Saccharothrix espanaensis DSM 44229: one gene and its partner. The protein of the gene in region 1 interacts with the protein of each later gene in a pairwise test. Links are inferred from orthologs where the notes say so. Each region holds a gene or a part of one and is shown in the gene's direction. Other genes may lie near its edges.

Region 1 (16,603 bases):
TGGTTACGCGCGAACCGCGGTCACGTCGCCGCGGTGTTCGACGACGGCAGGGGCGGCCGGCTGGCCCACCGGCCCCACGAACCGCAACCGCTGGCGTCGGCGGTGCACGCCGTGCACCTGGCCGGCTACGACCTCGCGGTGCGGCGGGGCACGGCCGACCCGGGCGAACGCGTCCGCCTCGGCGACTGGGAGCGGTACTGCCTCGCCTCCGACGGCGGCGCGCACCAGCGCGCGCTGGCGGCGCTGAACCTGAAGTCCTCCAACGGTGTCACCGCCGACGACCCCAACGCCACCGTCGCCCTGGACGACCTGGCGGCGGTCGCGGCCCGGTACGGCGACGACGCGGCGGCCGACCACCTGCGGCACCGGCTGGGCGAGCCGACCCTGCGCACGGCCGCGATCCGGGCGGGGTGGCCGGACGCGCCGATCCCGTCGCTGCTCGGCCACCGGCTGCGGGAGGTGTTGGGCCGCGAGGTCGACGTGCGGCGGTACCTGACCGACCCGCGCCTGCAACTGGAGGTGATCGGGCGGCTGCCGGACGTGCCCCGGACCTACGGGGGACAACGGCCGTTCGCGCGCACCACGTGGCGCGGCACCGCCGCCGGCCTGCACCGGCTGCACCGCGCGCTGGACCGGTTCCCCCGCGCGCTGGAGCACCTTGAACACCAGGGACACCGGGAAGGCGGCCGGACCGCGCCGGCGGGCGTGGCCGGGATCGCGGTGCGGGGTGGTTCGCTGCCCGGCGTGCTCACCGTCGGGTGCCGCGTCCGGTGGTACGACGGTCGGGTCGCCGCGGCGGCCCTGCTGGTCGAGGAGGTGGACGAAGCCCGGTACGCGCGGGCGGCGGAACTCGTGGACCTCGTGCTCGACGCCCTGCTGGACCCCGCTGCGCTGGGGGTATTCCAGGTGAGCCTCTCGTAGGATGACCACGGTGGACCTGGTGCAGCGACTTGCCGAGCTGGAGCAGCGCGTGGCCGCCCTGGAGGGCGACGAGCGCGAGACCGTGGTGCTGCCCGAGACCGAGGACGGCGGCGGCGCGGTCGGCTACGGCGGGCGGGTGTCGCTGGGCGGCGGGCGGGTGACGTGGCAGGTCGACGTCACGCCGGAGCGCGCGCTGGCCCTGGCCGACCGGCCGCGGATCGAGGTGCTGGCCGCGTTGGCGCACCCGGTGCGGGTGGACATCGTGCGGTCCCTGCTGGCGCAGGGGCCGCAGCCGGCGGCGGCGCTCCAGGAGGCCGCCCGGCTCGGCTCGACCGGTCAGCTCTACCACCACCTCAAGGCGCTCACCGGCTCCGGCGTGGTCGAGCAGGACAAGCGCGGGAGCTACCGGCTGCGCAGCGCCGCCACCATCCCCGTGCTCGTCCTGCTCGCCGCCGCGTCCGACGTGGCGGGCCAGCTCGGCACCTGACCCGTCCCCCGACCAGCTCCCTGGCCGGCCTCCGGATCAGCCCTGTGGCCGGCTCCGGATCACACCCGGACCTGAGGCGCGACCTCGGCCGCCACCAGCTCCAGGTGGTCGAGGTCGGCCAGGTCCAGCACCTGCAGGTACACCCGGCTGATGCCGGTCTCCGCGTGCCACGTGCCCAACCGCTCGACGACCTCGGCGGGCGTGCCGGCCAGGCCGTTCTCCTTGAGCTCGGCCACCTCGCGGCCGATCGCCGCGGCCCGGCGGGCCACCTCGGCGTCGTCCCGGCCCACGCACAGCACCAGACCGGCAGACCGGGTCATCGTGGCCGGGTCGCGGCCGATCTCCCGGCAGGCCGCGTCGACCCGCTCGAACTGCTCGGCCGCGAACGCGGTGTCCACGAACGGCAGGTTGAACTCGGTGGCGTACTTCGCGGCCAGCGCCGGCGTGCGCTTGGCGCCCTTGCCACCGATGACCACGGGGACCGGGGACTGCGCGGGCTTGGGCAGCGCGGGCGCGTCGGTCAGCGCGTAGTGCTTGCCGTCGAAGGAGAACTTCTCGCCCGACGGCGTGCCCCACAGGCCGGTGATGATCGCGAGCTGCTCCTCGAACAGCTCGAACCGCTCCCCCAGCGACGGGAAGCGCAGGCCGTAGGCGGCGTGCTCCTCCTCGAACCAGCCGGACCCGAGACCGAAGTCGACCCGACCGCCGGACATCACGTCGACCTGGGCGACCGAGATCGCCAGCGGGCCGGGGTGGCGGAAGGTCGCGGCGGTGACCAGCGTGCCCAGCCGGATGGTCGTGGTCTCGCGGGCCAGGCCGGCCAGCGTGATCCACGCGTCGGTCGGGCCGGGCAGCCCGTCGCCGGGCCCCATCCGCAGGTAGTGGTCGGACCGGAAGAACGCGCCGTAGCCCGCGTCCTCGGCGGTGCGGGCGACGCGCAGCAGGTCGTCGTAGGAAGCCCCCTGCTGGGGCTCGGTGAAGATGCGAAGCTCCAGTTCCACGGCTCAACGCTAATCGCCGCCCACCGCACCCCGCGATCCGACGCCCGAAACCACGCGCCCGTGCGCCGGCCACGCCGTCCGGGGTGCGCGAAGCTCGCGGCCAACGAGTCCAGGTCGACGTGCCCGGCGTGGTCGAGCGCCGCGAAGACCGAGCACGTCATACCGGTGTCGGCCGGCGGCGTTCGGCGGGTCAGCGGCGGCGGGAGCGGGAGCGCTCAGGAATCACGCGGGGCGGCGGCTCGGTGACCCGCAGGCCCTCGACCACCCGGACGATGGTGCGCTCGACCTCGGCGCTCGCCTTGCGCGGGTCGGCCGCGCCGGCGATCGTACTCGCGCCCGCCGACAGCGCCCCGAACAGCAGCCGGGCCATCGTCTCCACCGGCAGCTGCTCCAGCTCGCCGCTGGTGATCAGCACCTCGATGGTCGAGCGCAGCAGGCCGTAGCTGAAGTGCTCCTCCGCCTCGCGCCACCGCTCCCAGCCCATCACCACCGGCGCCTCGTGGATGACGATCCGCTGGTAGGACGGCTCCAGGCAGACCCGCACGTACGCCCGCAGCCCGGCGATCGCGGTGTCCCACGGGTCCCCGGGCGCGCTGACGATCTCGCCGAGCTTGCGCATGAACGCGTTCTCGACCGAGTCGAAGGCCGCCTCGAACAACGCCTGCTTGCCGCTGAAGTGGTGGTACAGCGCGCCCTTGGTCAGCCGTGCCCGCTTGGCCACCTCGTCGAGCGACGTGCCCGCGTAGCCGCGTTTGGTGAACAGCTCCACGGCACTGTCCACGAGGGCCTGCCTCGTGGACTCGGAGTAATCGACACGCCTCGACCGCACTGTCACCACGTTCACAACCGTACGACATACCGACGGTACGTACCCGTGGTATGTTCGCCCCATCGGCCATACCGGCGGTATGCCAAAGACCTGGGGTATGACGCCGGTCACCGACCGGGCCGACCACCGAGAGGGAGGCGTGATCATGAGTTGGAACGACTTCTACCGGCGGCGCGACGCTCTGGACGCCGTGCTCCGCACCGCGGCCCCCGCGGCTCCCCTGACCTTCGACCGCGCCCTGTTCGCCACCGAGGACGAGCTCCTGCTGGCCCTGCACTACCGGTGGATGCAGCAGCTCACCGGCCGGCTCGGCGTCGCGCTGGAGAACAGCGACGACGACCGCGTGGAGATCGTCACCCGCACGTGGCGCACCCTGGCCGCCCAGCAGCCCGTGCTGCGCGCCGTGCTGGACGAGCACCTGACCGCCACCGACGCCGTCGAGCGCGAGCAGCGCCTGCTGGCGCTCACCGCGGGCCTGGCCGAGCTGTCCGAGCCGAGCGACGAGATCACCCGGGTCGGCGCGGCGTTCGCCACGCTGATCCGCACCGGCCCGGACGCGCCGGCCCAGCCGCGCAAGCTCGCCAAGAGCGCCTGACGCCGGTTAGGTGGTCACCATGAAGTGGACCGAAGCGGACATCCCCGACCAGACCGGCCGCACCGTGCTGGTGACGGGGGCGAACTCGGGGCTCGGCCTGCGCACCGCCGAGGTGCTGGCCGCCAAGGGCGCCCGGGTGCTGATGGCCTGCCGGTCCACCGAACGCGGGCAGCGCGCACTGGAGCGCGTGCTCGCGGGCGGCGGCGAGGCGGAACTGCTCACGCTGGACCTGGCCGACCTCACCTCGGTCCGCGACGCCGCCGCCGAGGTGCGCGACCGCGCCGACCGGGTGGACGTGCTGATCAACAACGCCGGCGTGATGGCGTGCCCGCAGGAGCGCACCGTCGACGGCTTCGAGCGCCAGTTCGGCACCAACCACCTCGGCCACGCCGCGCTGACCTGGCGGCTGATGCCGCTGCTGCGCGCGACGCCGGGGGCCCGCGTGGTCACCGTGTCCAGCCTCGCCCACCAGCAGGGCGCGGTGGACCTGGCCGACCCGAACTACGAGGTGCGCAAGTACTCCGCGTGGGGCGCGTACGGGCAGTCCAAGCTGGCCAACCTGCTGTTCGCCAGGGAGCTCGACCGGCGCTGCCGGGCGACGGGCGCGGACGTGACGTCCGTCGCCGCGCACCCCGGCCTGACCGTCACCGAACTCAGCTCCACGATGGCCCGCGCGCACCGCAACCCGCTGCTGACCGTGGGCGCGAAGATCACCGCGCTGATCTCCCAGAACGTCGCGATGGGCGCGTTGCCGCAGCTCTACGCCGCGACGTCGCCCGGCGTTGAGGGCGGCGGCTACTACGGCCCCGGCGGGTTCCGCGGCATGCGCGGCCACCCCGCCCGCGCCGGCTCCACCGCGGCCTCCCGGGACGAACTCGCGGCCAGCCGGTTGTGGGACCTGACCGCCGAACTCACGGGCGTCACGCCCGACCCCTCGTGACGTAGGGTTGGCAGGTGACCGTCGTACCTGAGGGTCGGAAGCTGCTGCGACTAGAAGTCCGCAACAGTCAAACGCCCATCGAGAAGAAGCCCTCGTGGATCAAGACCAAGGCGAAGATGGGCCCCGAGTACCGGGAGCTCAAGGGCCTGGTCAAACGCGAGGGCCTGCACACGGTGTGCGAAGAGGCCGGCTGTCCCAACATCTACGAGTGCTGGGAAGACCGCGAAGCCACCTTCCTGATCGGTGGCGAGCAGTGCACCCGGCGGTGTGACTTCTGCCAGATCGACACCGGCAAGCCCGCCGACCTGGACCGCGACGAGCCGCGCCGGGTGGCCGAGTCCGTGCAGGCGATGGGCCTGCGGTACTCGACGGTGACCGGCGTGGCCCGGGACGACCTGGCCGACGGCGGCGCGTGGCTCTACGCCGAGACCGTCCGGCAGATCCACGCGCTCAACCCCGGCACGGGCGTCGAGCTGCTGATCCCGGACTTCAACGCGGTGCCCGAGCAGCTGGCCGAGGTGTTCGAGTCCCGGCCCGAGGTGCTCGCGCACAACCTGGAGACCGTGCCGCGGATCTTCAAGCGCATCCGCCCGGCGTTCCGCTACGAGCGGTCGCTGGAGGTGATCACGAAGGCCCGCGAGGCCGGCCTGGTCACCAAGTCGAACCTGATCCTGGGCATGGGCGAGACCCCGGAGGAGGTCGCCGAGGCGCTGCGCGACCTGCACGAGGCGGGCTGCGAGATCATCACGATCACCCAGTACCTGCGCCCGTCGCCCCGGCACCACCCGGTCGAGCGCTGGGTGAAGCCCGAGGAGTTCGTGACCCACAAGGAGACCGCCGAGGGCATCGGCTTCTCCGGGGTGATGGCCGGGCCGCTGGTCCGCTCCTCGTACCGCGCGGGCAGGCTCTACGCGCAGGCCGTGCAGAAGCGCGGTGACGTGCTCCCGGACAACCTGCACCACCTGCTGGAGGCGGGCAGCGCGGCACAGGAGATCACCTCCCTGCTCGCCCGCTAGTCCCCACTCGTCCGACGGACGCCCGGCCTCGATCAGGCCGGGCGTTCGTGCTGTCCGGGCGACCTCCGCCGCACGACCAGGCCGCCCACCGCGACCAGCGCGCCGACCACGAGGACCGGCACCGCCCAGCCGAGCCGGCCGGCGCGCAGCCGGGCGCAGATCTCGACCAGCGCGGCGCCCTGCGCCTTGACCGCCACCGCGTCGAACCCGAGCCCGACGCCGTTGCCGCAGGCCACCGGGAACCCGGCGGGCGAACTCGTGGTCGACGGCAGGAGCAGGATCAGCAGCCCCGCCGACAGGAACGCGACCCCCACCACCACGGCGACCGTCCTGGGCGACATGGCGACAAGCTACGGGTCGGGCGTTCCTCGGCCCAGGGGATCAGACCCCTGACTCGTCTCCCCGCCGCGCCCGCGGAACGCCTCACCGAGCCCGGCCCCGTCCCGTCCCTTCCCGCCCCGTCTCGCCTCGCCTCGGCTCGTCGCACAGGCTCGTCGCGCCCTGCTGCGGTCAGCGGCGAAACGGGCGATCCAGAACCCAGGTGAAACCGATCACAACGAGGCGGTGGGAGCGGCCCGAGAATGCGCGATCGCGGTTGTCCGCGACGACGTTCACCACCCGGCCACCGCGATTTCACTACTCGGTGGTTCCGTTTGTGGTGATCGCGGTCGACTCGACTTCCGTGCTGATCAATCGGGTTCCCGCGTCCTGGACTCCCCAGAGTTCCAGCAGGCTGGCGACGGCTTGCCGGATGCCCTCGTAGCTCTCGGTCGGCAGGCCCGACGGGAGCTTGACGTGTAGCTCCGGCTTGTGCATGAGTCCAGCGTCCCGGCAGGCAGACGGTCACGCAATGCCCTGATAGTGGAATCCCGAATGATTGAGCAGGCGATAGCGGAATCGTTCGCAGTGACCCACCGGACGGATTACGGCCAGATTTCGATCATATTCGGGGGTTGTCTGTGAACCTGCACACAGTGGTGGGCGCGACAGGATTCGAACCTGCGACCGCTCGGGTGTAAACCGAGTGCTCTTCCGCTGAGCTACACGCCCGGGGACGCCGGCCCCGACGGGGGACGGCGCCGGAAACGCTATCAGGACTTCAGCGCGGCCACTGCCTTCTTCCAGGCCTCCTGGTCGCGCGGCTCGCCGGGCGCGTTGACCTCGGCGTAGCGCACCACACCCGCGGTGTCGATCAGGAACGTGCCGCGGTTGGCCAGGCCCGCGGTCTCGTTGAACACGCCGTACTCGGCCGCGACCGCGCCGTGCGGCCAGAAGTCCGACAGCAGCGGGAACGGGTAGCCCTGCTGCTCGGCCCACGCCTTGAGGCTGAACGGCGTGTCCACCGACACCCCGAGGACCTGCACGTTCTCGTCCTCGTACGCCGCCAGTTCGTCCCGCACCTGGCACAGCTCGCCGGTGCAGATCCCGCTGAACGCGAACGGGTAGAACACCAGCAGCACGTTGCGCTCGCCGCGGAACGACGACAGCGCCACCGGCTGCTTGTTGTAGTCGTTGAGCGTGAAGTCCGGAGCCTCCGAACCGACCTCGACCGCCATGCCACACCCTTCCGCGCACCCGCCCGACAAGACGGGCTCCACACCTGCGGAGCCCGCCGTCGAGCCTAGCGGCCGCGCGGTCGGGACGTGGTCAGCGCTTCGTCTTGGCCGACTTCGGCGACACCAGTCTGGTGGCCGTCCAGTCCGGGCTCACGGTGATGTTGGAGGTCTGGGCGAGCCCCGCGGTGGACACGCTCTCGGCGATCTCACTGGGCTCGACGTGACCCTCGCGCCCGGTCTTGGGCGTCAGGACCCAGATCACGCCCTCGTCGGCCAGCGACGTGGTGGCGCTGATCAGGGCGTCGGTCAGGTCACCGTCGTCGTCGCGCCACCACAGCACGACCACGTCCATGACCTCGTCGGAGTCCTCGTCGAGCAGCTCACCGCCGACGCGTTCTTCGATCGCGGCACGCAGGTCGTCGTCGACGTCCTCGTCCCAGCCGATCTCCTGGACCACGCTGCCCGGATCGATCCCGAGCCTGTCGGCGACACCGATCTTGCCGGCGTCTTCCGCGGCGACCACGGCTTCCACTCCTCCAAGTACACAAGAGCGGCAGCCGGGTTCGACTGCCGCGCGATGTCACTACCAGTCGCGGTTAGCGAACACTGTCGGACCTGCCAAGCGCAACCGTAACAGGCGGGACACGCCGCATCGGGTACCCCGGGATGCGTTCCACCATCCGGATGAGGCACGCTGTACATACCTCCTATTCGCGCGCGCGAGAGACACGATCCAGAACTACTCACGGGTAGCACTGCCCGGATCGGGTGCCTCGGGCGACGATGGGAGTCAGAGACCCCGGAACGAGGAGATCCCTTGAGCCCCCAGAACACTCCCGAACGGGTGCACGTCATCCGTGACGGTCTGGCAGCCCACCTCCCGGACATCGACCCGGAGGAGACCGCGGAGTGGCTGGAGTCCTTCGACGCCGCGCTCAAGGGCGGCGGGCAGCAGCGGGCCCGCTACCTGATGCTGCGGCTGCTCGAGCGGGCGAGGGAGAGCCACGTCGGTGTACCGTCGCTGACCAGCACGGACTACGTCAACACGATCGCCACCGAGCGTGAGCCGTGGTTCCCCGGCGACGAAGAGGTGGAGCGCCGCTACCGGGCGTGGATCCGGTGGAACGCGGCCATGACGGTGCACCGCGCGCAGCGGCCCGGCGTGGGCGTGGGCGGCCACATCTCGACCTACGCCTCGTCGGCGAGCCTCTACGAGGTCGGCTTCAACCACTTCTTCCGCGGCAAGGACCACCCCGGCGGCGGCGACCACGTGTTCATCCAGGGCCACGCCTCCCCCGGCGTGTACGCGCGCGCGTTCCTGGAGGGCCGGCTCTCGGCCGAGCAGCTCGACGGCTTCCGCCAGGAGTACTCGCACGCGGGCCCCGGCGGCGGCCTGCCGTCCTACCCGCACCCGCGGCTGATGCCGGACTTCTGGGAGTTCCCGACCGTCTCCATGGGTCTGGGCCCGATGAACGCGATCTACCAGGCCCGGTTCAACCGGTACCTGCGCGACCGGGGCATCAAGGACACCTCCGACCAGCACGTCTGGGCGTTCCTGGGCGACGGCGAGATGGACGAGCCGGAGTCGCGCGGCCTGCTCCAGATCGCCGCGAACGAGCAGCTGGACAACCTGACCTTCGTGGTCAACTGCAACCTGCAGCGCCTCGACGGCCCGGTCCGCGGCAACGGCAAGATCATCCAGGAGCTGGAGGCGTTCTTCCGGGGCGCCGGCTGGAACGTCATCAAGGTCATCTGGGGCCGCGAGTGGGACTCGCTGCTGCACGCGGACCGCGACGGCGCGCTGGTCAACCTGATGAACCAGACGCCGGACGGCGACTACCAGACCTACAAGGCCAACGACGGCGCGTACGTCAAGGAGCACTTCTTCGGCCGCGACCCGCGGACCAAGGAGCTGGTCGCGCCGATGACCGACGACGAGGTGTGGAACCTCAAGCGCGGCGGTCACGACTACCGCAAGGTCTACGCGGCGTACAAGGCGGCCACCGAGCACCACGGCCAGCCGACGGTCATCCTCGCCAAGACCATCAAGGGCTACGGCCTGGGCCCGCACTTCGCCGGGCGCAACGCCACGCACCAGATGAAGAAGATGACCCACGAGGACCTGAAGCTGTTCCGCGACAGCCTGCGCATCCCGATCGCGGACGCCGACCTCGACCCGTACCTGCCGCCGTACTACCACCCCGGCCAGGACTCCCCGGAGATCCAGTACCTGCTGGAGCGCCGCAAGCAGCTCGGCGGCTACGTGCCGGAGCGCCGCACCAAGGCCAAGGCGCTGGTGCTGCCCGGTGACAAGGTCTACGACGTGATCCGGCGCGGCTCGGGCAAGCAGGAGGTCGCCACCACGATGGCGTTCGTCCGGCTGGTCCGCGACCTGGCCAAGGACCCGGAGATCGGCAACCGGATCGTGCCGGTCATCCCGGACGAGGCGCGCACGTTCGGCATGGACTCGATGTTCCCGGCGCAGAAGATCTACAACCCGAACGGCCAGCTCTACACGTCCGTGGACGCGCAGCTCATGCTGGCGTACAAGGAGTCCGAGCAGGGCCAGATCCTGCACGAGGGCATCAACGAGGCCGGCTCGACGGCGTCGTTCACCGCGGCGGGCACGTCTTACGCCACGCACGGCGAGCCGATGATCCCGATCTACATCTTCTACTCGATGTTCGGGTTCCAGCGCACCGGTGACGGCCTGTGGGCGGCGGCCGACCAGATGGCGCGCGGCTTCGTGCTGGGCGCGACGGCGGGCCGCACCACGCTGACCGGCGAGGGCCTCCAGCACGCCGACGGGCACTCGCTGCTGCTCGCGCACACCAACCCGGCGGTGGTCGCCTACGACCCGGCGTGGTCGTTCGAGGTGGCGCACATCGTGCGGGACGGCCTGCGGCGGATGTACGGCGAGAACGCCGAGAACATCTTCTACTACATGACCGTGTACAACGAGCCTTACCAGCAGCCGGCCGAGCCGGCGGACTTGGACGTGGAGGGCCTGCTCAAGGGCCTGTACCGCTACCAGGTGGCGGCCGGCACGGGCCCGCGCGCGCAGGTGCTGGCCTCGGGCGTGGGGATGCCGTGGGCGCTCAAGGCGCAGCGGCTGCTGGCCGAGGAGTGGGGCGTGCAGGCCGACGTCTGGTCCGCGACGTCGTACTCCGAGCTGCGCCGCGAGGCGGTCGAGGTGGACCGGCACAACCTGCTGCACCCCGACCAGGAGCCGCGGGTGCCTTACGTGACGCAGGTGCTGGCGGAGGCGGCCGGCCCGGTGGTCGCGGTGTCCGACTGGATGACGGCCGTGCCGGACCTGATCCGGCCGTACGTGCCGACCGACATGACGACGCTGGGCACGGACGGCTTCGGCTTCTCCGACACCCGGCCGGCGGCCCGGCGGCACTTCCTGGTCGACGCGGAGTCGATCACGGTCGCCACGCTGGCGGCACTCGCCAAGCGCGGCGAGGTCCAGCAGTCGCTCGTGGTGCAGGCGGCGCGCAAGTACCGCTTGGACGACGTGAACGCGGCCGGCCCGTCCACCTCGGACGCCGGCCTGGCGTAACCGCACCCCGCGGCTGGGCGGAAGGTCGGCCCGCGGGCGGGTTGTGACGAAGGGCGTGTGGGGCTCCACCCGATCGGGTCGGGCCCCACGCGCCTTTTTGCGGGTTGGCGGGCGGTGCGCGCTCCTACGATCTGCGTCACGGATCTCAGCGGGGTGGGACCGGGCGGGGAGCGGCCGCGTGGTGCCCGTGGTGGCCCCTGGGAGGCGCTCAGGCTTCGCGAGGCGGCGGGAGTGGACCCGGGGAGGGGTCCGGACCGCCACGGGCCTCTCAGCGGCGGTCAGGTGCGCCCGGCGGGTCGGGTGGCGACCGTTCGCGTCGTTCCACCCCGCGCGACTGTGATCCGGGTCATACAATCGGGTGGGAGAGTTCCGACGAGGGGGGCAATGGGGACGCCGCGGCCCGCGGTCCACCGGACGATGCTGGCGGTGGACGTCTCGGGGTTCGGCGCGCTCGGCCTCAGCCAGCAGCGGGCGGTCCGGCACGGGCTGTACGGGGCGCTGGAGGCCGCGTTCGCCGAGTGCGGCGTGCCGTGGGGCGACGACTGGGACGGCACCTACCACGAGGACCGCGGCGACGGGCTGTTCGTGCTGGTGCCCGCCGGGGTGCCGAACAGCCGGGTGGTCAGCGCGCTGCCGCACGCCCTGGTCGGCCAGTTGCGCCGGTACAACGCGATGTTCCGGCCGCAGACCGGCATCCGGCTGCGCGCCGCGATCACCGCGGGCGAGGTGCTCAACGACGGCAACGGCGTGATGGGCGCCGGGCTGGTGCTGGCGTTCCGGCTGCTGGACTGCGCCGCGCTGCGCGAGGAGCTCAAGCGCCGGCCGGGCGAGCTGGCGCTGATCGTGTCCGACCGGTTCTACCAGGACGTGATCCGGCAGGACGCGGGCTGCGACCCGGACTCGTACCGGCGGGTCACGGTGGACGTGAAAGAGGTCCACGGCACGGCGTGGATCGGCCGGCCCGACCACCCGCGCACGCCGCAGCGGGCCCGGACCCGCCCGGCGCTGCCGCGGATCCGGTGGGCGGTGCCGGCGCTGGCGGTGCTGCTGGTCGCCCCGCTGTCCTGCGACGCGCTGCTGGGCGCGCCCGCGCCGGAGCTGCCGTGCCCGGACCCGGTGCAGCTCAACGTTCTCACGTCGGAGGAGAAGGCGGACGTGGTGCGGACGCTGGTGGCCGAGTTCGAGGACCGGTCGCGGACGTTCGACGCGTCCGGGTGCAAGCAGGTGAACGCGCACGTCGCGGTGGGCGTGTCCGAGTGGAGCGTGGCGGCGCTGGGCCGGGGGTGGCCGGACGGCGACGTGGCCGCGCTGAGCCCCGAGCCGCACGTGTGGCTGCCGGACACCCGGTGGGAGGTGGACGAGGTGCGCGGCATCCTCGCGGGCAGCGGGCGCACGGACGTGGAACTGGCCGACCGCGGGCCGGTGGCGTACTCGCCCCTGGTCCTCGGCGTCGCCCCGGACCGGGCACGGGACCGCACGTTCGAGTGGCGCGAGCTGGCCGCGTTCCGGACCCTCGCGCCGGTCGACGCGGCCACGACGGGCGCGGGCCTGGCGGCGGCGGTCGCCCTGGCGCGGGCCGAACTGGGCGGCGAGGTGCTGGACGCGACGGTGCTGGCCGGCCCGGACGTGGCCCGCCGGCTGCGGGACGTGGTGCTGCGCACGGCGGCGGAGCCCGGCGACGCGTGCCCGGCCGCCGACCTGGCCGTGCTCGGCTCGGAGAAGGCGATCCGCGACCTGACCTGCCTCCAGCCGGTCTACCCGGCTGAGGGCACCGTGCACCTGAACCACCCGTTCGTGTCGATCGGCCGGCACGACCGGCCGCGCAACGTGCGGCGGGACGCGGTGGTCGAGCGGTTCCGGGACCACCTGCTGGACCCGCCCGCCCAGGAGGCGTTCCGGCACGCCGGCTTCCGCGACCGGGACTGGACGCCCGAGACGCACGACGGCATCCGGCCCGAGCGGCAGCCGGAACTGCCGGTGCGGGTGGACGCGGCGGCGGTGCGCGCGGCGTGGCAGGCCGCCGACCGGCCGACCCGGGTGGTGCTCGCGGTCGACGGGTCGGAGCGGGCGCGACGGCTGGCCGAGCGCCTCACCGAGCGGATCGGACCGCGCGGCGAGGTGCGGCTGCTGCCGTTCGGGCCCGGCGAGCTGGCGGGCGTCGTGGAGCGCGGCGTCGCCGAACACGGGGCGGACCAGCCGATCGTGATCCTCAGCGACACCACGACGGCCGCGACGGAACGCCCGGCGGTGCTGGCCTCACCGGTGACCGTGTACGGGGTCGGGTTCGCGGCCGGGGCGTGCTCGGCGGTCAGCCAACTGGGCGTCTTCCGGGCCGCGTACCGGGGCAACTGCTTCGCCGAACAGGACGTGGACCGGGCTCTGGACCTGGTGGCGGACGGATTGTGGGGCGCGCGTGGCTAGGTGGCGGTTCGGGGAGCGCGTGGCTTCGCGGAGGTTCGGGAAGCGTGCGGCTTGGCGGGGTCTTGGGAAGCGTGCGGGCGCGTGGTGGTGGGTGGTGGTGGTCGGGGTTGTGGTGGCGGCGTGTGCCGCGCCGGTGGTGGACCCGGTGCGCAACGGCCAAGGGCGGATCACGTTCGTGGACAGCCAGGACCTGTCGAACCGGCAGATCAAGCTGCGGGTGGACCAGTGGAACGCCCAGGCCGGCCGACACCAACAGGTGACCTACCTGCCGTTGCCGTCGCCCACGGACGCCTACCGGGCCCAGCTGATGGCCCGCGCGCAAGACCTCGTCGGCGCACGGGGTGACGTGCAGGCGCAGTGCTACGACGTGATGACGCTGGACGTGGTGTGGACGGCGGAGTTCGCCGAATCGGGTTACCTGGCCCCGCTGACGCCCGACGAGTTCGGGATGGACCGGTACCTGTCGGCGGCCGTGGCCTCGACGGTGGACGAGCGCGGTCGGCTGTGGGCGGTGCCGTGGCGGGCCGACGTCGGAGTGCTCTACTACCGGTCCGACGTGCTGTCCGGCAAGGGCCTCGGATGGCCGACGACGTGGCCGGAGCTGGAGCGGATGGCCGAGCGGTTGGGCCCGGAGCACGGGCTGGCCGGGTACGTCGGGCAGCTCGACCGGTACGAGGGGCTGACGGTGAACGCCCTGGAAGCGATATGGGCGCACGGGGGCGACGCCGACGTGCGCTGGGACTCGCCGGAGGTGCGGGCCGGGATCGGCACGCTGGTCCGGGGCGTCGAGGAGGGGTGGATCCCACCGGAGGCGCTGACCTACAAGGAGTCCGACAGCCTCAAGGAGTTCATGGAGGGCCGGGCGCTGTTCCTGCGCAACTGGCCGTACGCGCGGGTGCTGCTGGAGTCGTCGCCGCTCAAGGGCAGGTTCAAGATGGCGGCGCTGCCCGGACCGGGCGCGCTGGGCGGGTGGAACGTCGCGGTGTCGCGGTGCTCGAAGCACCAGGCCACGGCGCGGAAGTTCATCCGGTTCCTGACCGACGAGGACAGCCAGCGGGCACTGCTGGAGCAGGCCGGGTACCCGCCGACGTTGCGCGCGCTGTACCGGGAACCGGAGCTGAACGCGCGCCTGCCGCACCTGGGCGTGCTCCGCACAGCGGTCGAGAACGCCCGCAACCGGCCGCGGTCGGCGCACTACGACGAGGTGACGCGGGTGGTGCAGGGGGCGGTGCACGCCAGTCTGCGCAACCCGGGCTCGCTGGAGGCGGAGCTGAGACAGCTCGCGGCCGACGTCACCCGCGCGAAGAGCGGCCGCTGACCACGCTCGTCAGCGTGGCACCGGTTCGCGGGACACCGACGCTCGCGGCTTCCGGCAAGGTCAGGCGAACACGGGGGTCAGGCGAACGAGTCGGGCGAGCGCGGGCGGTGTCGGGCGAGCGCGGGCGGTGTCGGGCGAGCGCGGGCGGTGTCGGGCGAGCGCGGGCGGTGTCGGGCGAGCGCGGGCGGTGTCGGGCGAGCGCGAGGGCAGGCGGAGCGCGGGAGGGGTCAGCGGGTTGCGGCGAGGGCGGCTCGTTTGGCTTCGCGGTTCCAGTCGATCCAGCCGCGGACCACGAGGACGGCGAACACCGAGTAGACGGCGGCGCTGAAGTACAGGCCGGCGTCGAGTTGCAGCGGGACGCCGATCGCGTCCACCACGAGCCAGACCAGCCAGAACTCCACCAGGCCAAGACCCTGGAGGGCGAACGCCAGGACGGTGCCGACGAAGATCGCCGCGTCCGGCCACGGGGCGCGCGAGGCGTCCAGCGCCGTCAGCGCCAGCGCGAACCCCGTCGTGCCGACGACGAAGACCGCCACCACGGCCAGCCGCTCCCAGAGCGTGCCCTTGCGGACGACCACGCCGAACACCGGGTCGCGCCGCCGGGTCCACGCCCACCAGCCGTACACGGTGATCAGCGCGATCACGACCTGCCGCGCGGCGGTGCCGCCGAGGTGGGCGGACATGTAGACGACGAAGAGCAGCGTGACGGAGACGAGCTGCACGGGCCACGTCCAGAGCGTCCGGCGTTGCGCCAGGTACACCACGACCAGCGCGAACACCTGACCGATGAACTCGGCGTAAGACACGAACTGGCCGAACATGGTGAAGCCGTGGTCCATCAGGGCCCGCATCGCGCTCTCCCATCGTCTCTTCGCGGGGAACACCCGGCCCCGTCATCGGATTCCCGACGTAACGCTGACCACAGCCCTCGTGGACACCTTGACTTCAGCCGGAGTACATCACCGGGGCCTACCTTCCCACCGCATGAGAACCGTCGCTTTGGCTCTGGTTGCTCTCTTTGTCGCCGCCGTCCCCGTCCCGGCGTCCGGGGCGGGAGCCGGGCCCGGGTCCGGGGCTGGGTCCGGATCGGGGGCTGGGTCCGGATCGGGGGCTGGGTCCGGATCGGGGGCTGGGTCCGGATCGGGGGCTGGGTCCGGATCGGGGGCTGGGTCCGGATCGGGGGCTGGGTCCGGATCGGGGGCTGGGTCCGGATCGGGGGCTGGGTCCGGATCGGGGGCTGGGTCCGGATCGGGGGCTGGGTCCGGATCGGGGGCTGGGTCCGGATCGGGGGCTGGGTCCGGATCGGGGGCTGGGTCCGGATCGGGGGCTGGGTCCGGATCGGGGGCTGGGTCCGGATCGGGGGCTGGGTCCGGATCGGGGGCTGGGTCCGGATGGGGGGCTGGGTCCGGATCGGGGGCTGGGTCGGGGTCGGGGAATGTGGTTGTGCCGGTGGCGCAGACCCGTGCGTTCGTGGACGACGGAGCGGGCGTGCCCGCGAACGCGGACGCGGACGACCCGGCCATCTGGGTGCACCCGCGCGTCGCCGAGCGCAGCGTGGTGCTCGGGGCGTTGAAGGAGGGCGGGCTGGCCGCGTTCGACCTGAAGGGGCGCACGCTCGGCCTCTACCCGGCACCCGCCGCACCGACGCCGGACGCCAAGCCCGGCCGGTTCAACAACGTGGACGTGCTGAGCAAGGTCCTGGTCGGCGGACGGGCCCGTGACCTGGCGTTCGTCAGCGACCGGGGTCGGGACCGGATCCGGGTGTACGAAGTGGACGGTCGCGGGTCGGCGGCCGGTGCCTCCGTGGTGCGGGACGTGACGGACCCGGCGGCGCGCCCGGTGTTCTCCGCGTCCGAGGCGGAGGTGGACGAGCAGCACACGGCGTACGGGCTGGCGTCCGGGTTCGTCGGGCGCACGCCGGTCGTGGTGACGAACCGGCGCAGCGAGACCCGGG
Region 2 (8,312 bases), 1.3 Mb from region 1 along the record:
CGCGTCGAGCCCTGTCGCGCCTGGCTGGTTCGGTTGTGGGGGTCGTCCCGGTCGCGCGAGTCGGGGGCGGCCCTGCGGAGTGGGCCGGGGGTGCCGTCGTGGCGTGGGCTCGGCTGCGGAGGGGCCGGGCCCCTGCCGGGTCAGGCGACCGTGCGCAGGGGGACCACCAGGTACTTCAGCTCCACACCGTCCTCTCCTGGTTGCGAGGTGAGCACGGTCGAGCGCAGGCCGTCCTGGATGCGGAGTTCCACCCGCCTGCCGCTGAACGCCCGGAGGGCGTCGGCCAGGTACCTGGCCTGGAACGTCTTGGTGACGCGGTTGCCTTCGATGGTGGCCTTGACCGACTCCTCGGACTCGCCGGTCTGCGGGTCGCTGCCGCGCACCCGCAGTTCGCTGTCCTCGACCTGCAACGTCACGGAGCCGTGCGGGCCGGAGTAGGGGGTCGCCCGGCGGACCGCCCCCGCCAGGGCGTCCGCTTCCACCACCACGGTGCTGTCGATGATCGCCTCCAGCAGTTTGCGGGCTCGGTCGTCGGGGAAGGGCGCGGCCAGGAGGGTGGTGCTGACGCTGCCGCCCGGCCACGAAAGGGCGATGCGGTCGTCGTCCGCGTGGATGGTCACGACAGTGTGCTGCGGAAGGCGCGAAACGTCAGCCAATAGAGCGGCGGGAGCTAGGACGTTCAGGGAACCTTCAGCCGACCAGGGGACAGTCGCGAACGCCATCCGGTAACGGTCCGTGGCGATCATCTCCAGGTGGTCGCCGACGGCCAGCATCCGGACGCCGGTGAAGATCGGCAGGGCGTCGTCCTTCGAGGTCGCGCCCGCCACCGGGGTCAGGGCGGCGACCAGCACCTCGGACGGCATCCGGCCGGCCACCGGCGGCAGCGGCGGCACGCCGGGGTGCGACGCGAGGTCGAGCAGCGGCAGGGCGAACCGGGCGGCGCTGGTGCGCACGGCCAGCCGGGAGCCCTCCACGACCAGCCGGACCTGGTCGTCCTCCAGCCCGCGCAGGGTGTCGGCGAGCCGGCGGGCGGGCACCAGGACCGCGCCGTCGGTGTGCACGGTGGCGGGCCGGGAGAGCCGCACGGCGTGCTCCCGGTCGCTGCCCACCAGCTCGACGCCCGCCGGCCCGGCGCGCAGCACGAGACCGGCCAGCACCGGGTCGAGCACCCTGGTCGGCAGCAGGCGGGCCACCTCGGTCGCGGCGGCGGCGAGGTCGGCGGTGGTCGCGGTCAGGTCCATGGGCGGGACGGTAGCGGCGAGCACCGACAATCAGTGCTCAAGCGCAGGTCAGACCACGTACGGAAGACGCCGGCGGACACCGGGAAGACGCCGCGAGGTCGGTCGCCGGGGGAGCCGGCGGCCGACCTCACGGGGGACCGGGTGTCAGCGGGAGGAGGCCAGCTCCACCTCGTCCTGGCGGGGCAGCGGCACGCCCGCGGCGACCGTGCCGCGGAACGCCCAGACCAGCGCGGCGATCGCCAGACCGGCCGCGGCGGCGGCCAGGAACGCCGCCCCGGTGCCGCTGGACTCGACCAGCAGGCCGCTGAAGAACTGGCCGACGGCCAGGCCCACGGTGACCGCGGTGACCACCCAGCCGAACGCCTCGGTGGCGGTGCCCGCCGGGGCGACCTGCTCGATGGCGGCCGAGTGGGTGGTGGCCTGCGGCGTGATCAGGGTGCCGACCACCAGCAGCGCCAGGCCCAGCCCGATCAGCGTGGTGGGGACCGCCAGCAGCAGCGACAGCAGCGCGAACCCGCCGAGCAGCACCGGCAGCCGCAGGTGCATGGCCTTGGGGAACGGCTTCATCGCGTACAGGACGCCGAAGAGGACCGAGCTGACCGACCACAGGCTCAGCAGCAGCCCGCCCAGGCCGAAGTGGCCCGCTTCCTCGGCCGCCGCCGGCACCGCGACCTCGATGAACCCGATGGTCACGCCGAAGCCCAGCGCGGCCAGGGCCACCGTGCGCATGCCCGGCGAGGCGAGCGCGCCCAGCAGGCTGCGGGTGGCGGGCTCCGGCTGCACGCCGCGCACGGTCGGGTTCAGCGCGAACCACAGCGCGCCGACCACCATCGAGCCCGCGCCGATCACCACGCCGGTGCCCGCCCACGGTGCGGTGACCAGCAGCCCGGCCAGGCCGGGACCGAGGATGAAGAACACCTCCATGCTGATCGCCTCGTAGGCGTACCCGGCGAGCCGGACCGAGCCGGGCGGCGTCACCCGGGCCCACAGGGCACGGGACGCGGAGCCGACCATCGGTTCGTTCAGGCCGACCGCGAACGCCACCGGCACCAGCAGCCCGAGCGGGGCGTGGGCTTCGACGGCGATCACGGCGAGGGTGACGAACACGGCGAACAGCGACACCGCGCCGAGCAGCGGGCGGGTCGGGCCGAAGCGGTCCATCAGCCTGCCCTGCACGATCGAGCCCACCGCCACGCCGATCAGCGACGCCGCGGACACCAGACCGGCCGCGGCGAACGAGCCCGTCTCCAGCTTCACGTAGAGCAGCAGGGAGAGGCCGATCATGGCGATGGGCAGCCGGGCGAGCAGCGACGCGACCACGGGGCCGCGCATGCCGGGGGTGGTCAGGGCGGTGCGGTAGTCGGAGAGGCGGGCAGAGTGGGACATGCGTACCAGTGTGCCGCACACTGGTACGCCCGTACCAGTGTTTTCGGCGGTGTGGTCGGTCACCAGGGCCCGTTGTGTTGCGATTCGGTCACAACAATGGGATGACCGGGTGAAACCACGCAACGAAAGCGCTGAACAGAAGGTCCTTGAGGGTGAACGGGCTTGAGTTGGGTGGTGGGTGGCGTGCGATCGTGGGCACTACCCGCACGGGCCCGTTTCGATCGAGGTCAGGCGGGGTACCCAAGCCTCCTTCCGGCGCCAGAGGGTCGGGGCCTGAGGTGTCGGAGGTGTGGAGAAGCGCGGTCTGTCGGGGGATGGGCCGCGCAGCACAACAAGACCGGTGCGCCGCGTCGGGGGCGGCGCCCGGTCTTGTTGTCCTTCGAGGACTCGCCTCGGTGCGGTCCGAGTTCCTAGCGGGCCCGGCGCGCCAGCCGCTCCGGGTCGAGGATCAGCACGCTCTTGCCCTCCAGCCGCAGCCAGCCGCGGTGGGCGAAGTCGGCCAGGGCCTTGTTCACCGTTTCCCGCGACGCGCCGACGAACTGGGCGATCTCCTCCTGCGTCAGGTCGTGGGTGACCCGCAGCAGACCGGCCTCTTGGCTGCCGAAGCGCTGCGCGAGCTGCAACAACGCCTTGGCGACGCGGCCGGGCACGTCGGTGAAGATCAGGTCGGCCAGCATGGAGTTCGTCCGGCGCAGCCTGCGCGCCAGCGCCCGCAGCAACTGCTCCGCGATCTCCGGCCGGTTGGTGATCCACTGCCGCAGTGCCGGTCGGTCCATGCTCACCGCGCGCACCTCGGTCACGGTGGTGGCGGTGGACGTGCGCGGACCGGGGTCGAAGATCGACAGCTCGCCGAACATGTCGGAGGGCCCGAAGATCCCCAACAGGTTCTCCCGACCGTCCGGCGACTTGCGGCCGATCTTCACCTTCCCGGACTGGATGATGTAGAGCCGGTCGCCCGGCTCGCCTTCCGCGAAGATCACGTGGCCACGCGGGAATTCAACGGACTCCAGCGTCTGCGCCAGTGCCTCCGCTGCAGCCGGTTCAACCCCCTGGAAAATGCCCGCGCGGGCCAGGGTCTCGTCCACCTCGTCCCTCCTGTCGAGACGCGACGGCTGGTCGAGCGCGTTCCGCCTTCTGGCGGATCAGCGCCTGCCGTCGATCACTGAGTGCAGTCTAGGCGCTGTGTGGTGGTTCGCCTTTCGGCGCGCCGCCGCACAGCTCCCGGACAGCCCGAAAAGGCCCACCGGGGGTGACCCCGCGGGCCTCGCCGGTTCGATCCGGCGCTAGCGGCGGGTGCGCCGCTGGCGCAGGTTCCGCGCACGACCGCCCAGCCTGCGCAGCCGGAACAGCTCCAGCGCGCGGCCGATGCCGTGCCCGTAGAGCGCCCTGACCTCGTCGGGGCGCGCCGACTCGAGGAACTCCTCGACCTCGTCCTCCTGGACGGCGACGTGGCGCAGGCGGGCTTCAACGCGCTCCATGAAGAGCGCGAAGAACATGATCACGATCGGAACGGCGATGACGAACCAGGCAGTCATGATGGCTCCGATCCTTGCGCATCCCTTGTGGACGCGCATCCGAGGGGGTCTCTGTTCCGCTTCGAGGTCGTCTTGTATGTGGACGTGCACCGCCGCCGGGTGGTTGCGCGCGGTGCCCGGGTCGGCCGGATTCGTGAGGTCGGCCGGGCGTGTCGGTCGGTGGCAGTAGCCTTCTCCCATGGCTCGCAGCACGGTCAAGAAGCCGGAGACCCCGCTGGGCCTCACCCGGCGCGCTCGTCGGATGGTCCGCGTACTGCACCAGGGTTACCCCGACGCGCACTGCGAACTCGACTTCACGACACCGCTGGAACTGCTGGTCGCCGTGGTGCTGTCCGCGCAAACCACCGACGTCCGGGTGAACATGGTCACCCCGGCGCTGTTCGCGCGCTACCGGAAGGCCGCCGACTACGCCTCCGCCGACCGCACCGAGCTGGAGGAGCTCATCCGCTCCACCGGCTTCTACCGCAACAAGGCCACCTCGCTGATCGGCCTGGGCTCGGCCCTGGTCGAGCGGTTCGGCGGCGAGGTGCCCGGCACGCTGGCCGAGCTGGTCACGCTGCCCGGCGTCGGCCGCAAGACGGCGAATGTGGTGCTCGGCGACGCGTTCGGCGTGCCCGGGATCACCGTCGACACCCACTTCGGCCGGCTGGTCCGCCGCTGGGGCTGGACCGAGGAGGAGGACCCGGTCAAGGTCGAGCACGCGATCGGCGCACTGGTCGAGCGCAAGGACTGGACGCTGCTCTCGCACCGGACGATCTTCCACGGCCGGCGCGTCTGCCACGCCCGCACGCCCGCCTGCGGCGCGTGCCTGCTGGCCCCGCAGTGCCCCTCCTACGGCATCGGCCAGGTCGACCCGGCCAAGGCCGAGAAGCTGGTCAAGGGCGAGGAGGCAGCGCACCTGATCGCGCTGGCCGAACGGGTCCGGGCGGGGGAGAGACTGGCGTGAGCCGGGCAGTTCGGTGGGCCGCGGTCGTCCTGGTGCTCGCGGTGGCCGGGGTGGTGGCCCTGTGGCCGCGCGCCTCGGACACCGACCCGCCGCCGGACCGACCGGCCGCCTCCGGCCGACCGGCACCGGACCTGGGCCCGCTGCGCGAGCAGGCGGCGCTGCGGCCGTGCCCCAAGGGGGAGGGCGGGCCCGAGGTGCTGCGCGGCGTGACCGCCCGCTGCCTGGGCGACGGCTCCGCGCTCGACGTCGCGTCCGCCCTGCCGGGGCGGGCGGTGGTGAACTTCTGGGCGACCTGGTGCGTTCCCTGTCAAGGAGAGCTGAAGGTGCTCGACGCGTACGCGCGCGAACCGGGCGCGGTCCCGGTGGTGACCGTGCTGGTGGAGAGCAAGGAAGGCGACGGCCTGGAACTGCTGCGCAAGCTCGACGTGCGCCTGCCGGCCGTGTTCAGCGAGGAGGACGCGGTGCGCAAGGCCGTGCGGCCGAGGCCGGGGATGCCGGTGACCTACGTCGTCGGTGCCGACGGCACGCTGGCCGAGGTCACCAAGTACCCCGTGCTGACCAGCGTCGACCAGGTGCGCGAGGTGGTCGGATGAGCGCGCTGGCGAGCCCGGAGGACGTCCCGGGGTGGATGAGCGGGCTGGTGAAGGCCACCGCCGGGATCGACGCCCGCAGGTTCACCAGGATCTCCCCGCCGGCGGACGGCGCGGGGCGGGCCGCGGCGGTGCTGATGCTGTTCGGCGAGGGCCCGAACGGCCCCGACGTGCTGCTGCTGCGCCGCTCGGACACGCTCGGCTCGCACCCCGGCCAGGTGGCGTTCCCCGGCGGCGCGGCCGACCCGACCGACGACGGCCCGGTCGACACGGCGCTGCGCGAGGCGTACGAGGAGACCGGCGTGCTGCGCTCCGGCGTGCGCCCGGTCGCCCAGCTGCCCGACCTCTACGTGCCGGTGTCGAAGTTCGTGGTCACTCCGGTGCTGGCGCACTGGGACCGGCCGTCGCCGGTCGCGCCGGTCGACTTCAACGAGACCGCCGCCGTGGCCAGGGTGCCGATCGCGCACCTGGCCGATCCGGCCAACCGGTTCCGGGTCACCCACCCGTCCGGCTACAGCGGACCGGCGTTCTCCGCACCTGGCATGTTGGTGTGGGGGTTCACCGCCGGCCTGCTCGACGGGCTGCTCTCGCTGGGCGGCTGGGAACAGCCGTGGGACAGGACCGACGTGCGCGACCTTGAGCTAGCGTTGCGCGCTACGTGACGGAGGGTTGGGCTGCGTGAACTGGGTTGACCTGCTTGTCCTTGCGCTGGCCGCCTTCGCCGCGGTCTCCGGCGCCCGGCAGGGCATGGTCGTCGCGCTGCCCGCGTTCGTCGGGGTGCTGATCGGTCTGGTCCTCGGCACGCAGCTGGCCCCGCTGGTGGTCGCCCAGTTCGAGAACGTGGTCACCAAGGTCGTGTTCGCGGTGGGGATCGTGGTGCTGCTGGTCGCGCTCGGCGAGACGCTCGGCGTCTACGTCGGCCGCACGATCAAGCCCAAGGTCAACTCCAGCCCGCTGCGCGGCGCGGACAACGCGCTGGGCGCGATCGTGCAGGGCGCGGTGGTGTTCGTGGTGGCGTGGATGATCGCGCTGCCGCTGACCATGGTCGCCGGCCTGCCGTCGCTGGCCAAGGCGCTCAACCAGTCGGTGATCCTGTCCACCGTCGACGGCACCATGCCGCAGGCCGCCCGGACGCTCTCCCAGGACCTGCAGAACCTGTTCGACGTGTCGGGCTTCCCGGCGGCGATGGACCCGTTCAACCGGACGCCGCTCAAGGAGGTCGGCCCGCCCGACCCGGCGCTGTCGGCCAACCCCATCGTGCAGAAGCTGCGGCCCAGCGTGCTCAAGGTGCGCGGGCGCGCGCCGTCGTGCTCGCGGGCGCTGGAGGGCACCGGGTTCGTCATCGCGCCGGAACGGGTGATGACCAACGCCCACGTCGTGGCCGGGACCAGCGAGGTCACCGTCGAGGTCGGGCGCGGCCAGTTCGACGCCACCGTCGTGCACTACGACCCGCAGACCGACGTGGCGGTCCTGGCCGTGCCGGACCTGGAGGCCGAGCCGCTGGAGTTCCGCACCGACGAGATCAAGCAGGGCGAGGACGGGATCGTGCTCGGCTACCCGCTGGACGGGCCGTACACGGCGTCCGAGGCGCGCATCCGGGAACGCATCCCGATGCTGCGCGGCCCGGACATCTACGACGCGGCGACCGTGACCCGGGACGTCTACACGGTCCGGGCGAAGGTGCGCAGCGGCAACTCCGGCGGCCCGCTGATCGACCCGCAGGGGCGGGTGATGGGCGTGGTCTTCGGCGCGGCCGTGGACGACCAGGAGACCGGTTTCGTGCTCACCGCGCAGGAGGTGGCCCAGGAGGTCGCCGACGCCCCCGGCCAGGTCCGCCGGGCGTCCACCCAGACCTGCGCGTCCTGATCACCCGATCTCCACATCCCGCTGCTTGGCTGGCCGGGTGGACACGATCGGGTACTTGGACGCGGTGGCCCGGCACGACACCGCACGGGCCTACAAGCAACGGCTGCTCAGCGCGCTGGACGTGTGGCGGCGGCACACCGTGGTGGACGTCGGCTGCGGTCCGGGCGCGGACCTGGTCGACCTGGCCGCGACCGGCGCGGAGTGGGTGATCGGGATCGACGCCGACCCGGAGATGGTGGCGGCGGCGCGGGCGCGCACCGAGGAGTACCCGGCGGTCGACGTGCACCGGGCCGACGCCGCGGCGCTGCCGCTGGCCGACGCGATGGTGGACCGGGCCCGGCTGGACCGGGTGCTGCACCGGGTGGACTCGCCCGCGGCGGTGTTCGCCGAGCTGCGGCGGGTGCTGCGGCCGGACGGGATCGCCGTGGTGGCGCAGCCGGACTGGGACACCATCACCGTCGACCCGGGCGACGTGCGGGTGGGCCGCGCGGTCCGGGACTTCCTGTGCGACCAGGTCGTGCCGGGCGCGACGGTCGGCCGCCGGGTGGCACGCCTGGCCGAGCGGGCCGGGTTCGAGGTCGACCTGCACGTGACCGCGCCGGTGATCCGGGACTTCGCCGCCGCCGACGAGATCCTCGGGTTGCGGCGCAACGCGGAACGGGCCGTGCGCGGCGGCGGGCTCGCGCCGGACGTGGCGCGCCGGTGGTTGCACGAGCTGGGGACGGCACCGTTCCTGGCGACGTTCCTG

The links.
Region 2: the proteins of aceE (region 1) and nth interact in binary tests that used the Escherichia coli proteins (3 or more experiments, as listed by UniProt). The link is inferred for Saccharothrix espanaensis DSM 44229 from one-to-one orthologs.

Annotation. Positions count from the first base shown.
Region 1 is NC_019673.1:1,633,284-1,649,886, reverse strand. Bases 7,815-11,110 are described here. They hold aceE (pyruvate dehydrogenase (acetyl-transferring), homodimeric type), read left to right. Parts: upstream 7,815-8,162; coding sequence 8,163-10,910; downstream 10,911-11,110. Other genes in these bases: BN6_RS07775 (DUF3052 domain-containing protein), read right to left, coding at 7,815-7,868. In the rest of the region: BN6_RS07830 (serine hydrolase), read left to right, coding at 1-921; BN6_RS07825 (ArsR/SmtB family transcription factor), read left to right, coding at 923-1,408; BN6_RS07820 (LLM class F420-dependent oxidoreductase), read right to left, coding at 1,468-2,403; BN6_RS07815 (TetR/AcrR family transcriptional regulator), read right to left, coding at 2,600-3,238; BN6_RS07810 (hypothetical protein), read left to right, coding at 3,384-3,833; BN6_RS07805 (oxidoreductase), read left to right, coding at 3,853-4,773; lipA (lipoyl synthase), read left to right, coding at 4,788-5,789; BN6_RS07795 (hypothetical protein), read right to left, coding at 5,822-6,130; BN6_RS07790 (hypothetical protein), read right to left, coding at 6,426-6,605; BN6_RS07780 (peroxiredoxin), read right to left, coding at 6,881-7,345; more of BN6_RS07775, read right to left, coding at 7,437-7,814; BN6_RS41670 (substrate-binding domain-containing protein), read left to right, coding at 11,295-13,331; BN6_RS07760 (ABC transporter substrate-binding protein), read left to right, coding at 13,426-14,649; nicotinamide riboside transporter PnuC, read right to left, coding at 14,877-15,500; BN6_RS07750 (phytase), read left to right, coding at 16,099-16,603. UniProt on the Escherichia coli protein: Component of the pyruvate dehydrogenase (PDH) complex, that catalyzes the overall conversion of pyruvate to acetyl-CoA and CO(2).
Region 2 is NC_019673.1:291,351-299,662, forward strand. What follows is about bases 3,444-6,224. They hold nth (endonuclease III), read left to right. Parts: upstream 3,444-4,340; coding sequence 4,341-5,108; downstream 5,109-6,224. Other genes in these bases: BN6_RS01450 (Crp/Fnr family transcriptional regulator), read right to left, coding at 3,444-3,712; BN6_RS01455 (hypothetical protein), read right to left, coding at 3,911-4,162; BN6_RS01465 (TlpA family protein disulfide reductase), read left to right, coding at 5,105-5,701; BN6_RS01470 (NUDIX hydrolase), read left to right, coding at 5,698-6,224. In the rest of the region: dnaN (DNA polymerase III subunit beta), read right to left, coding at 141-1,241; BN6_RS01445 (MFS transporter), read right to left, coding at 1,386-2,627; more of BN6_RS01450, read right to left, coding at 3,038-3,443; more of BN6_RS01470, read left to right, coding at 6,225-6,360; BN6_RS01475 (MarP family serine protease), read left to right, coding at 6,377-7,564; BN6_RS01480 (methyltransferase domain-containing protein), read left to right, coding at 7,602-8,312. UniProt on the Escherichia coli protein: DNA repair enzyme that has both DNA N-glycosylase activity and AP-lyase activity. The DNA N-glycosylase activity releases various damaged pyrimidines from DNA by cleaving the N-glycosidic bond, leaving an AP (apurinic/apyrimidinic) site.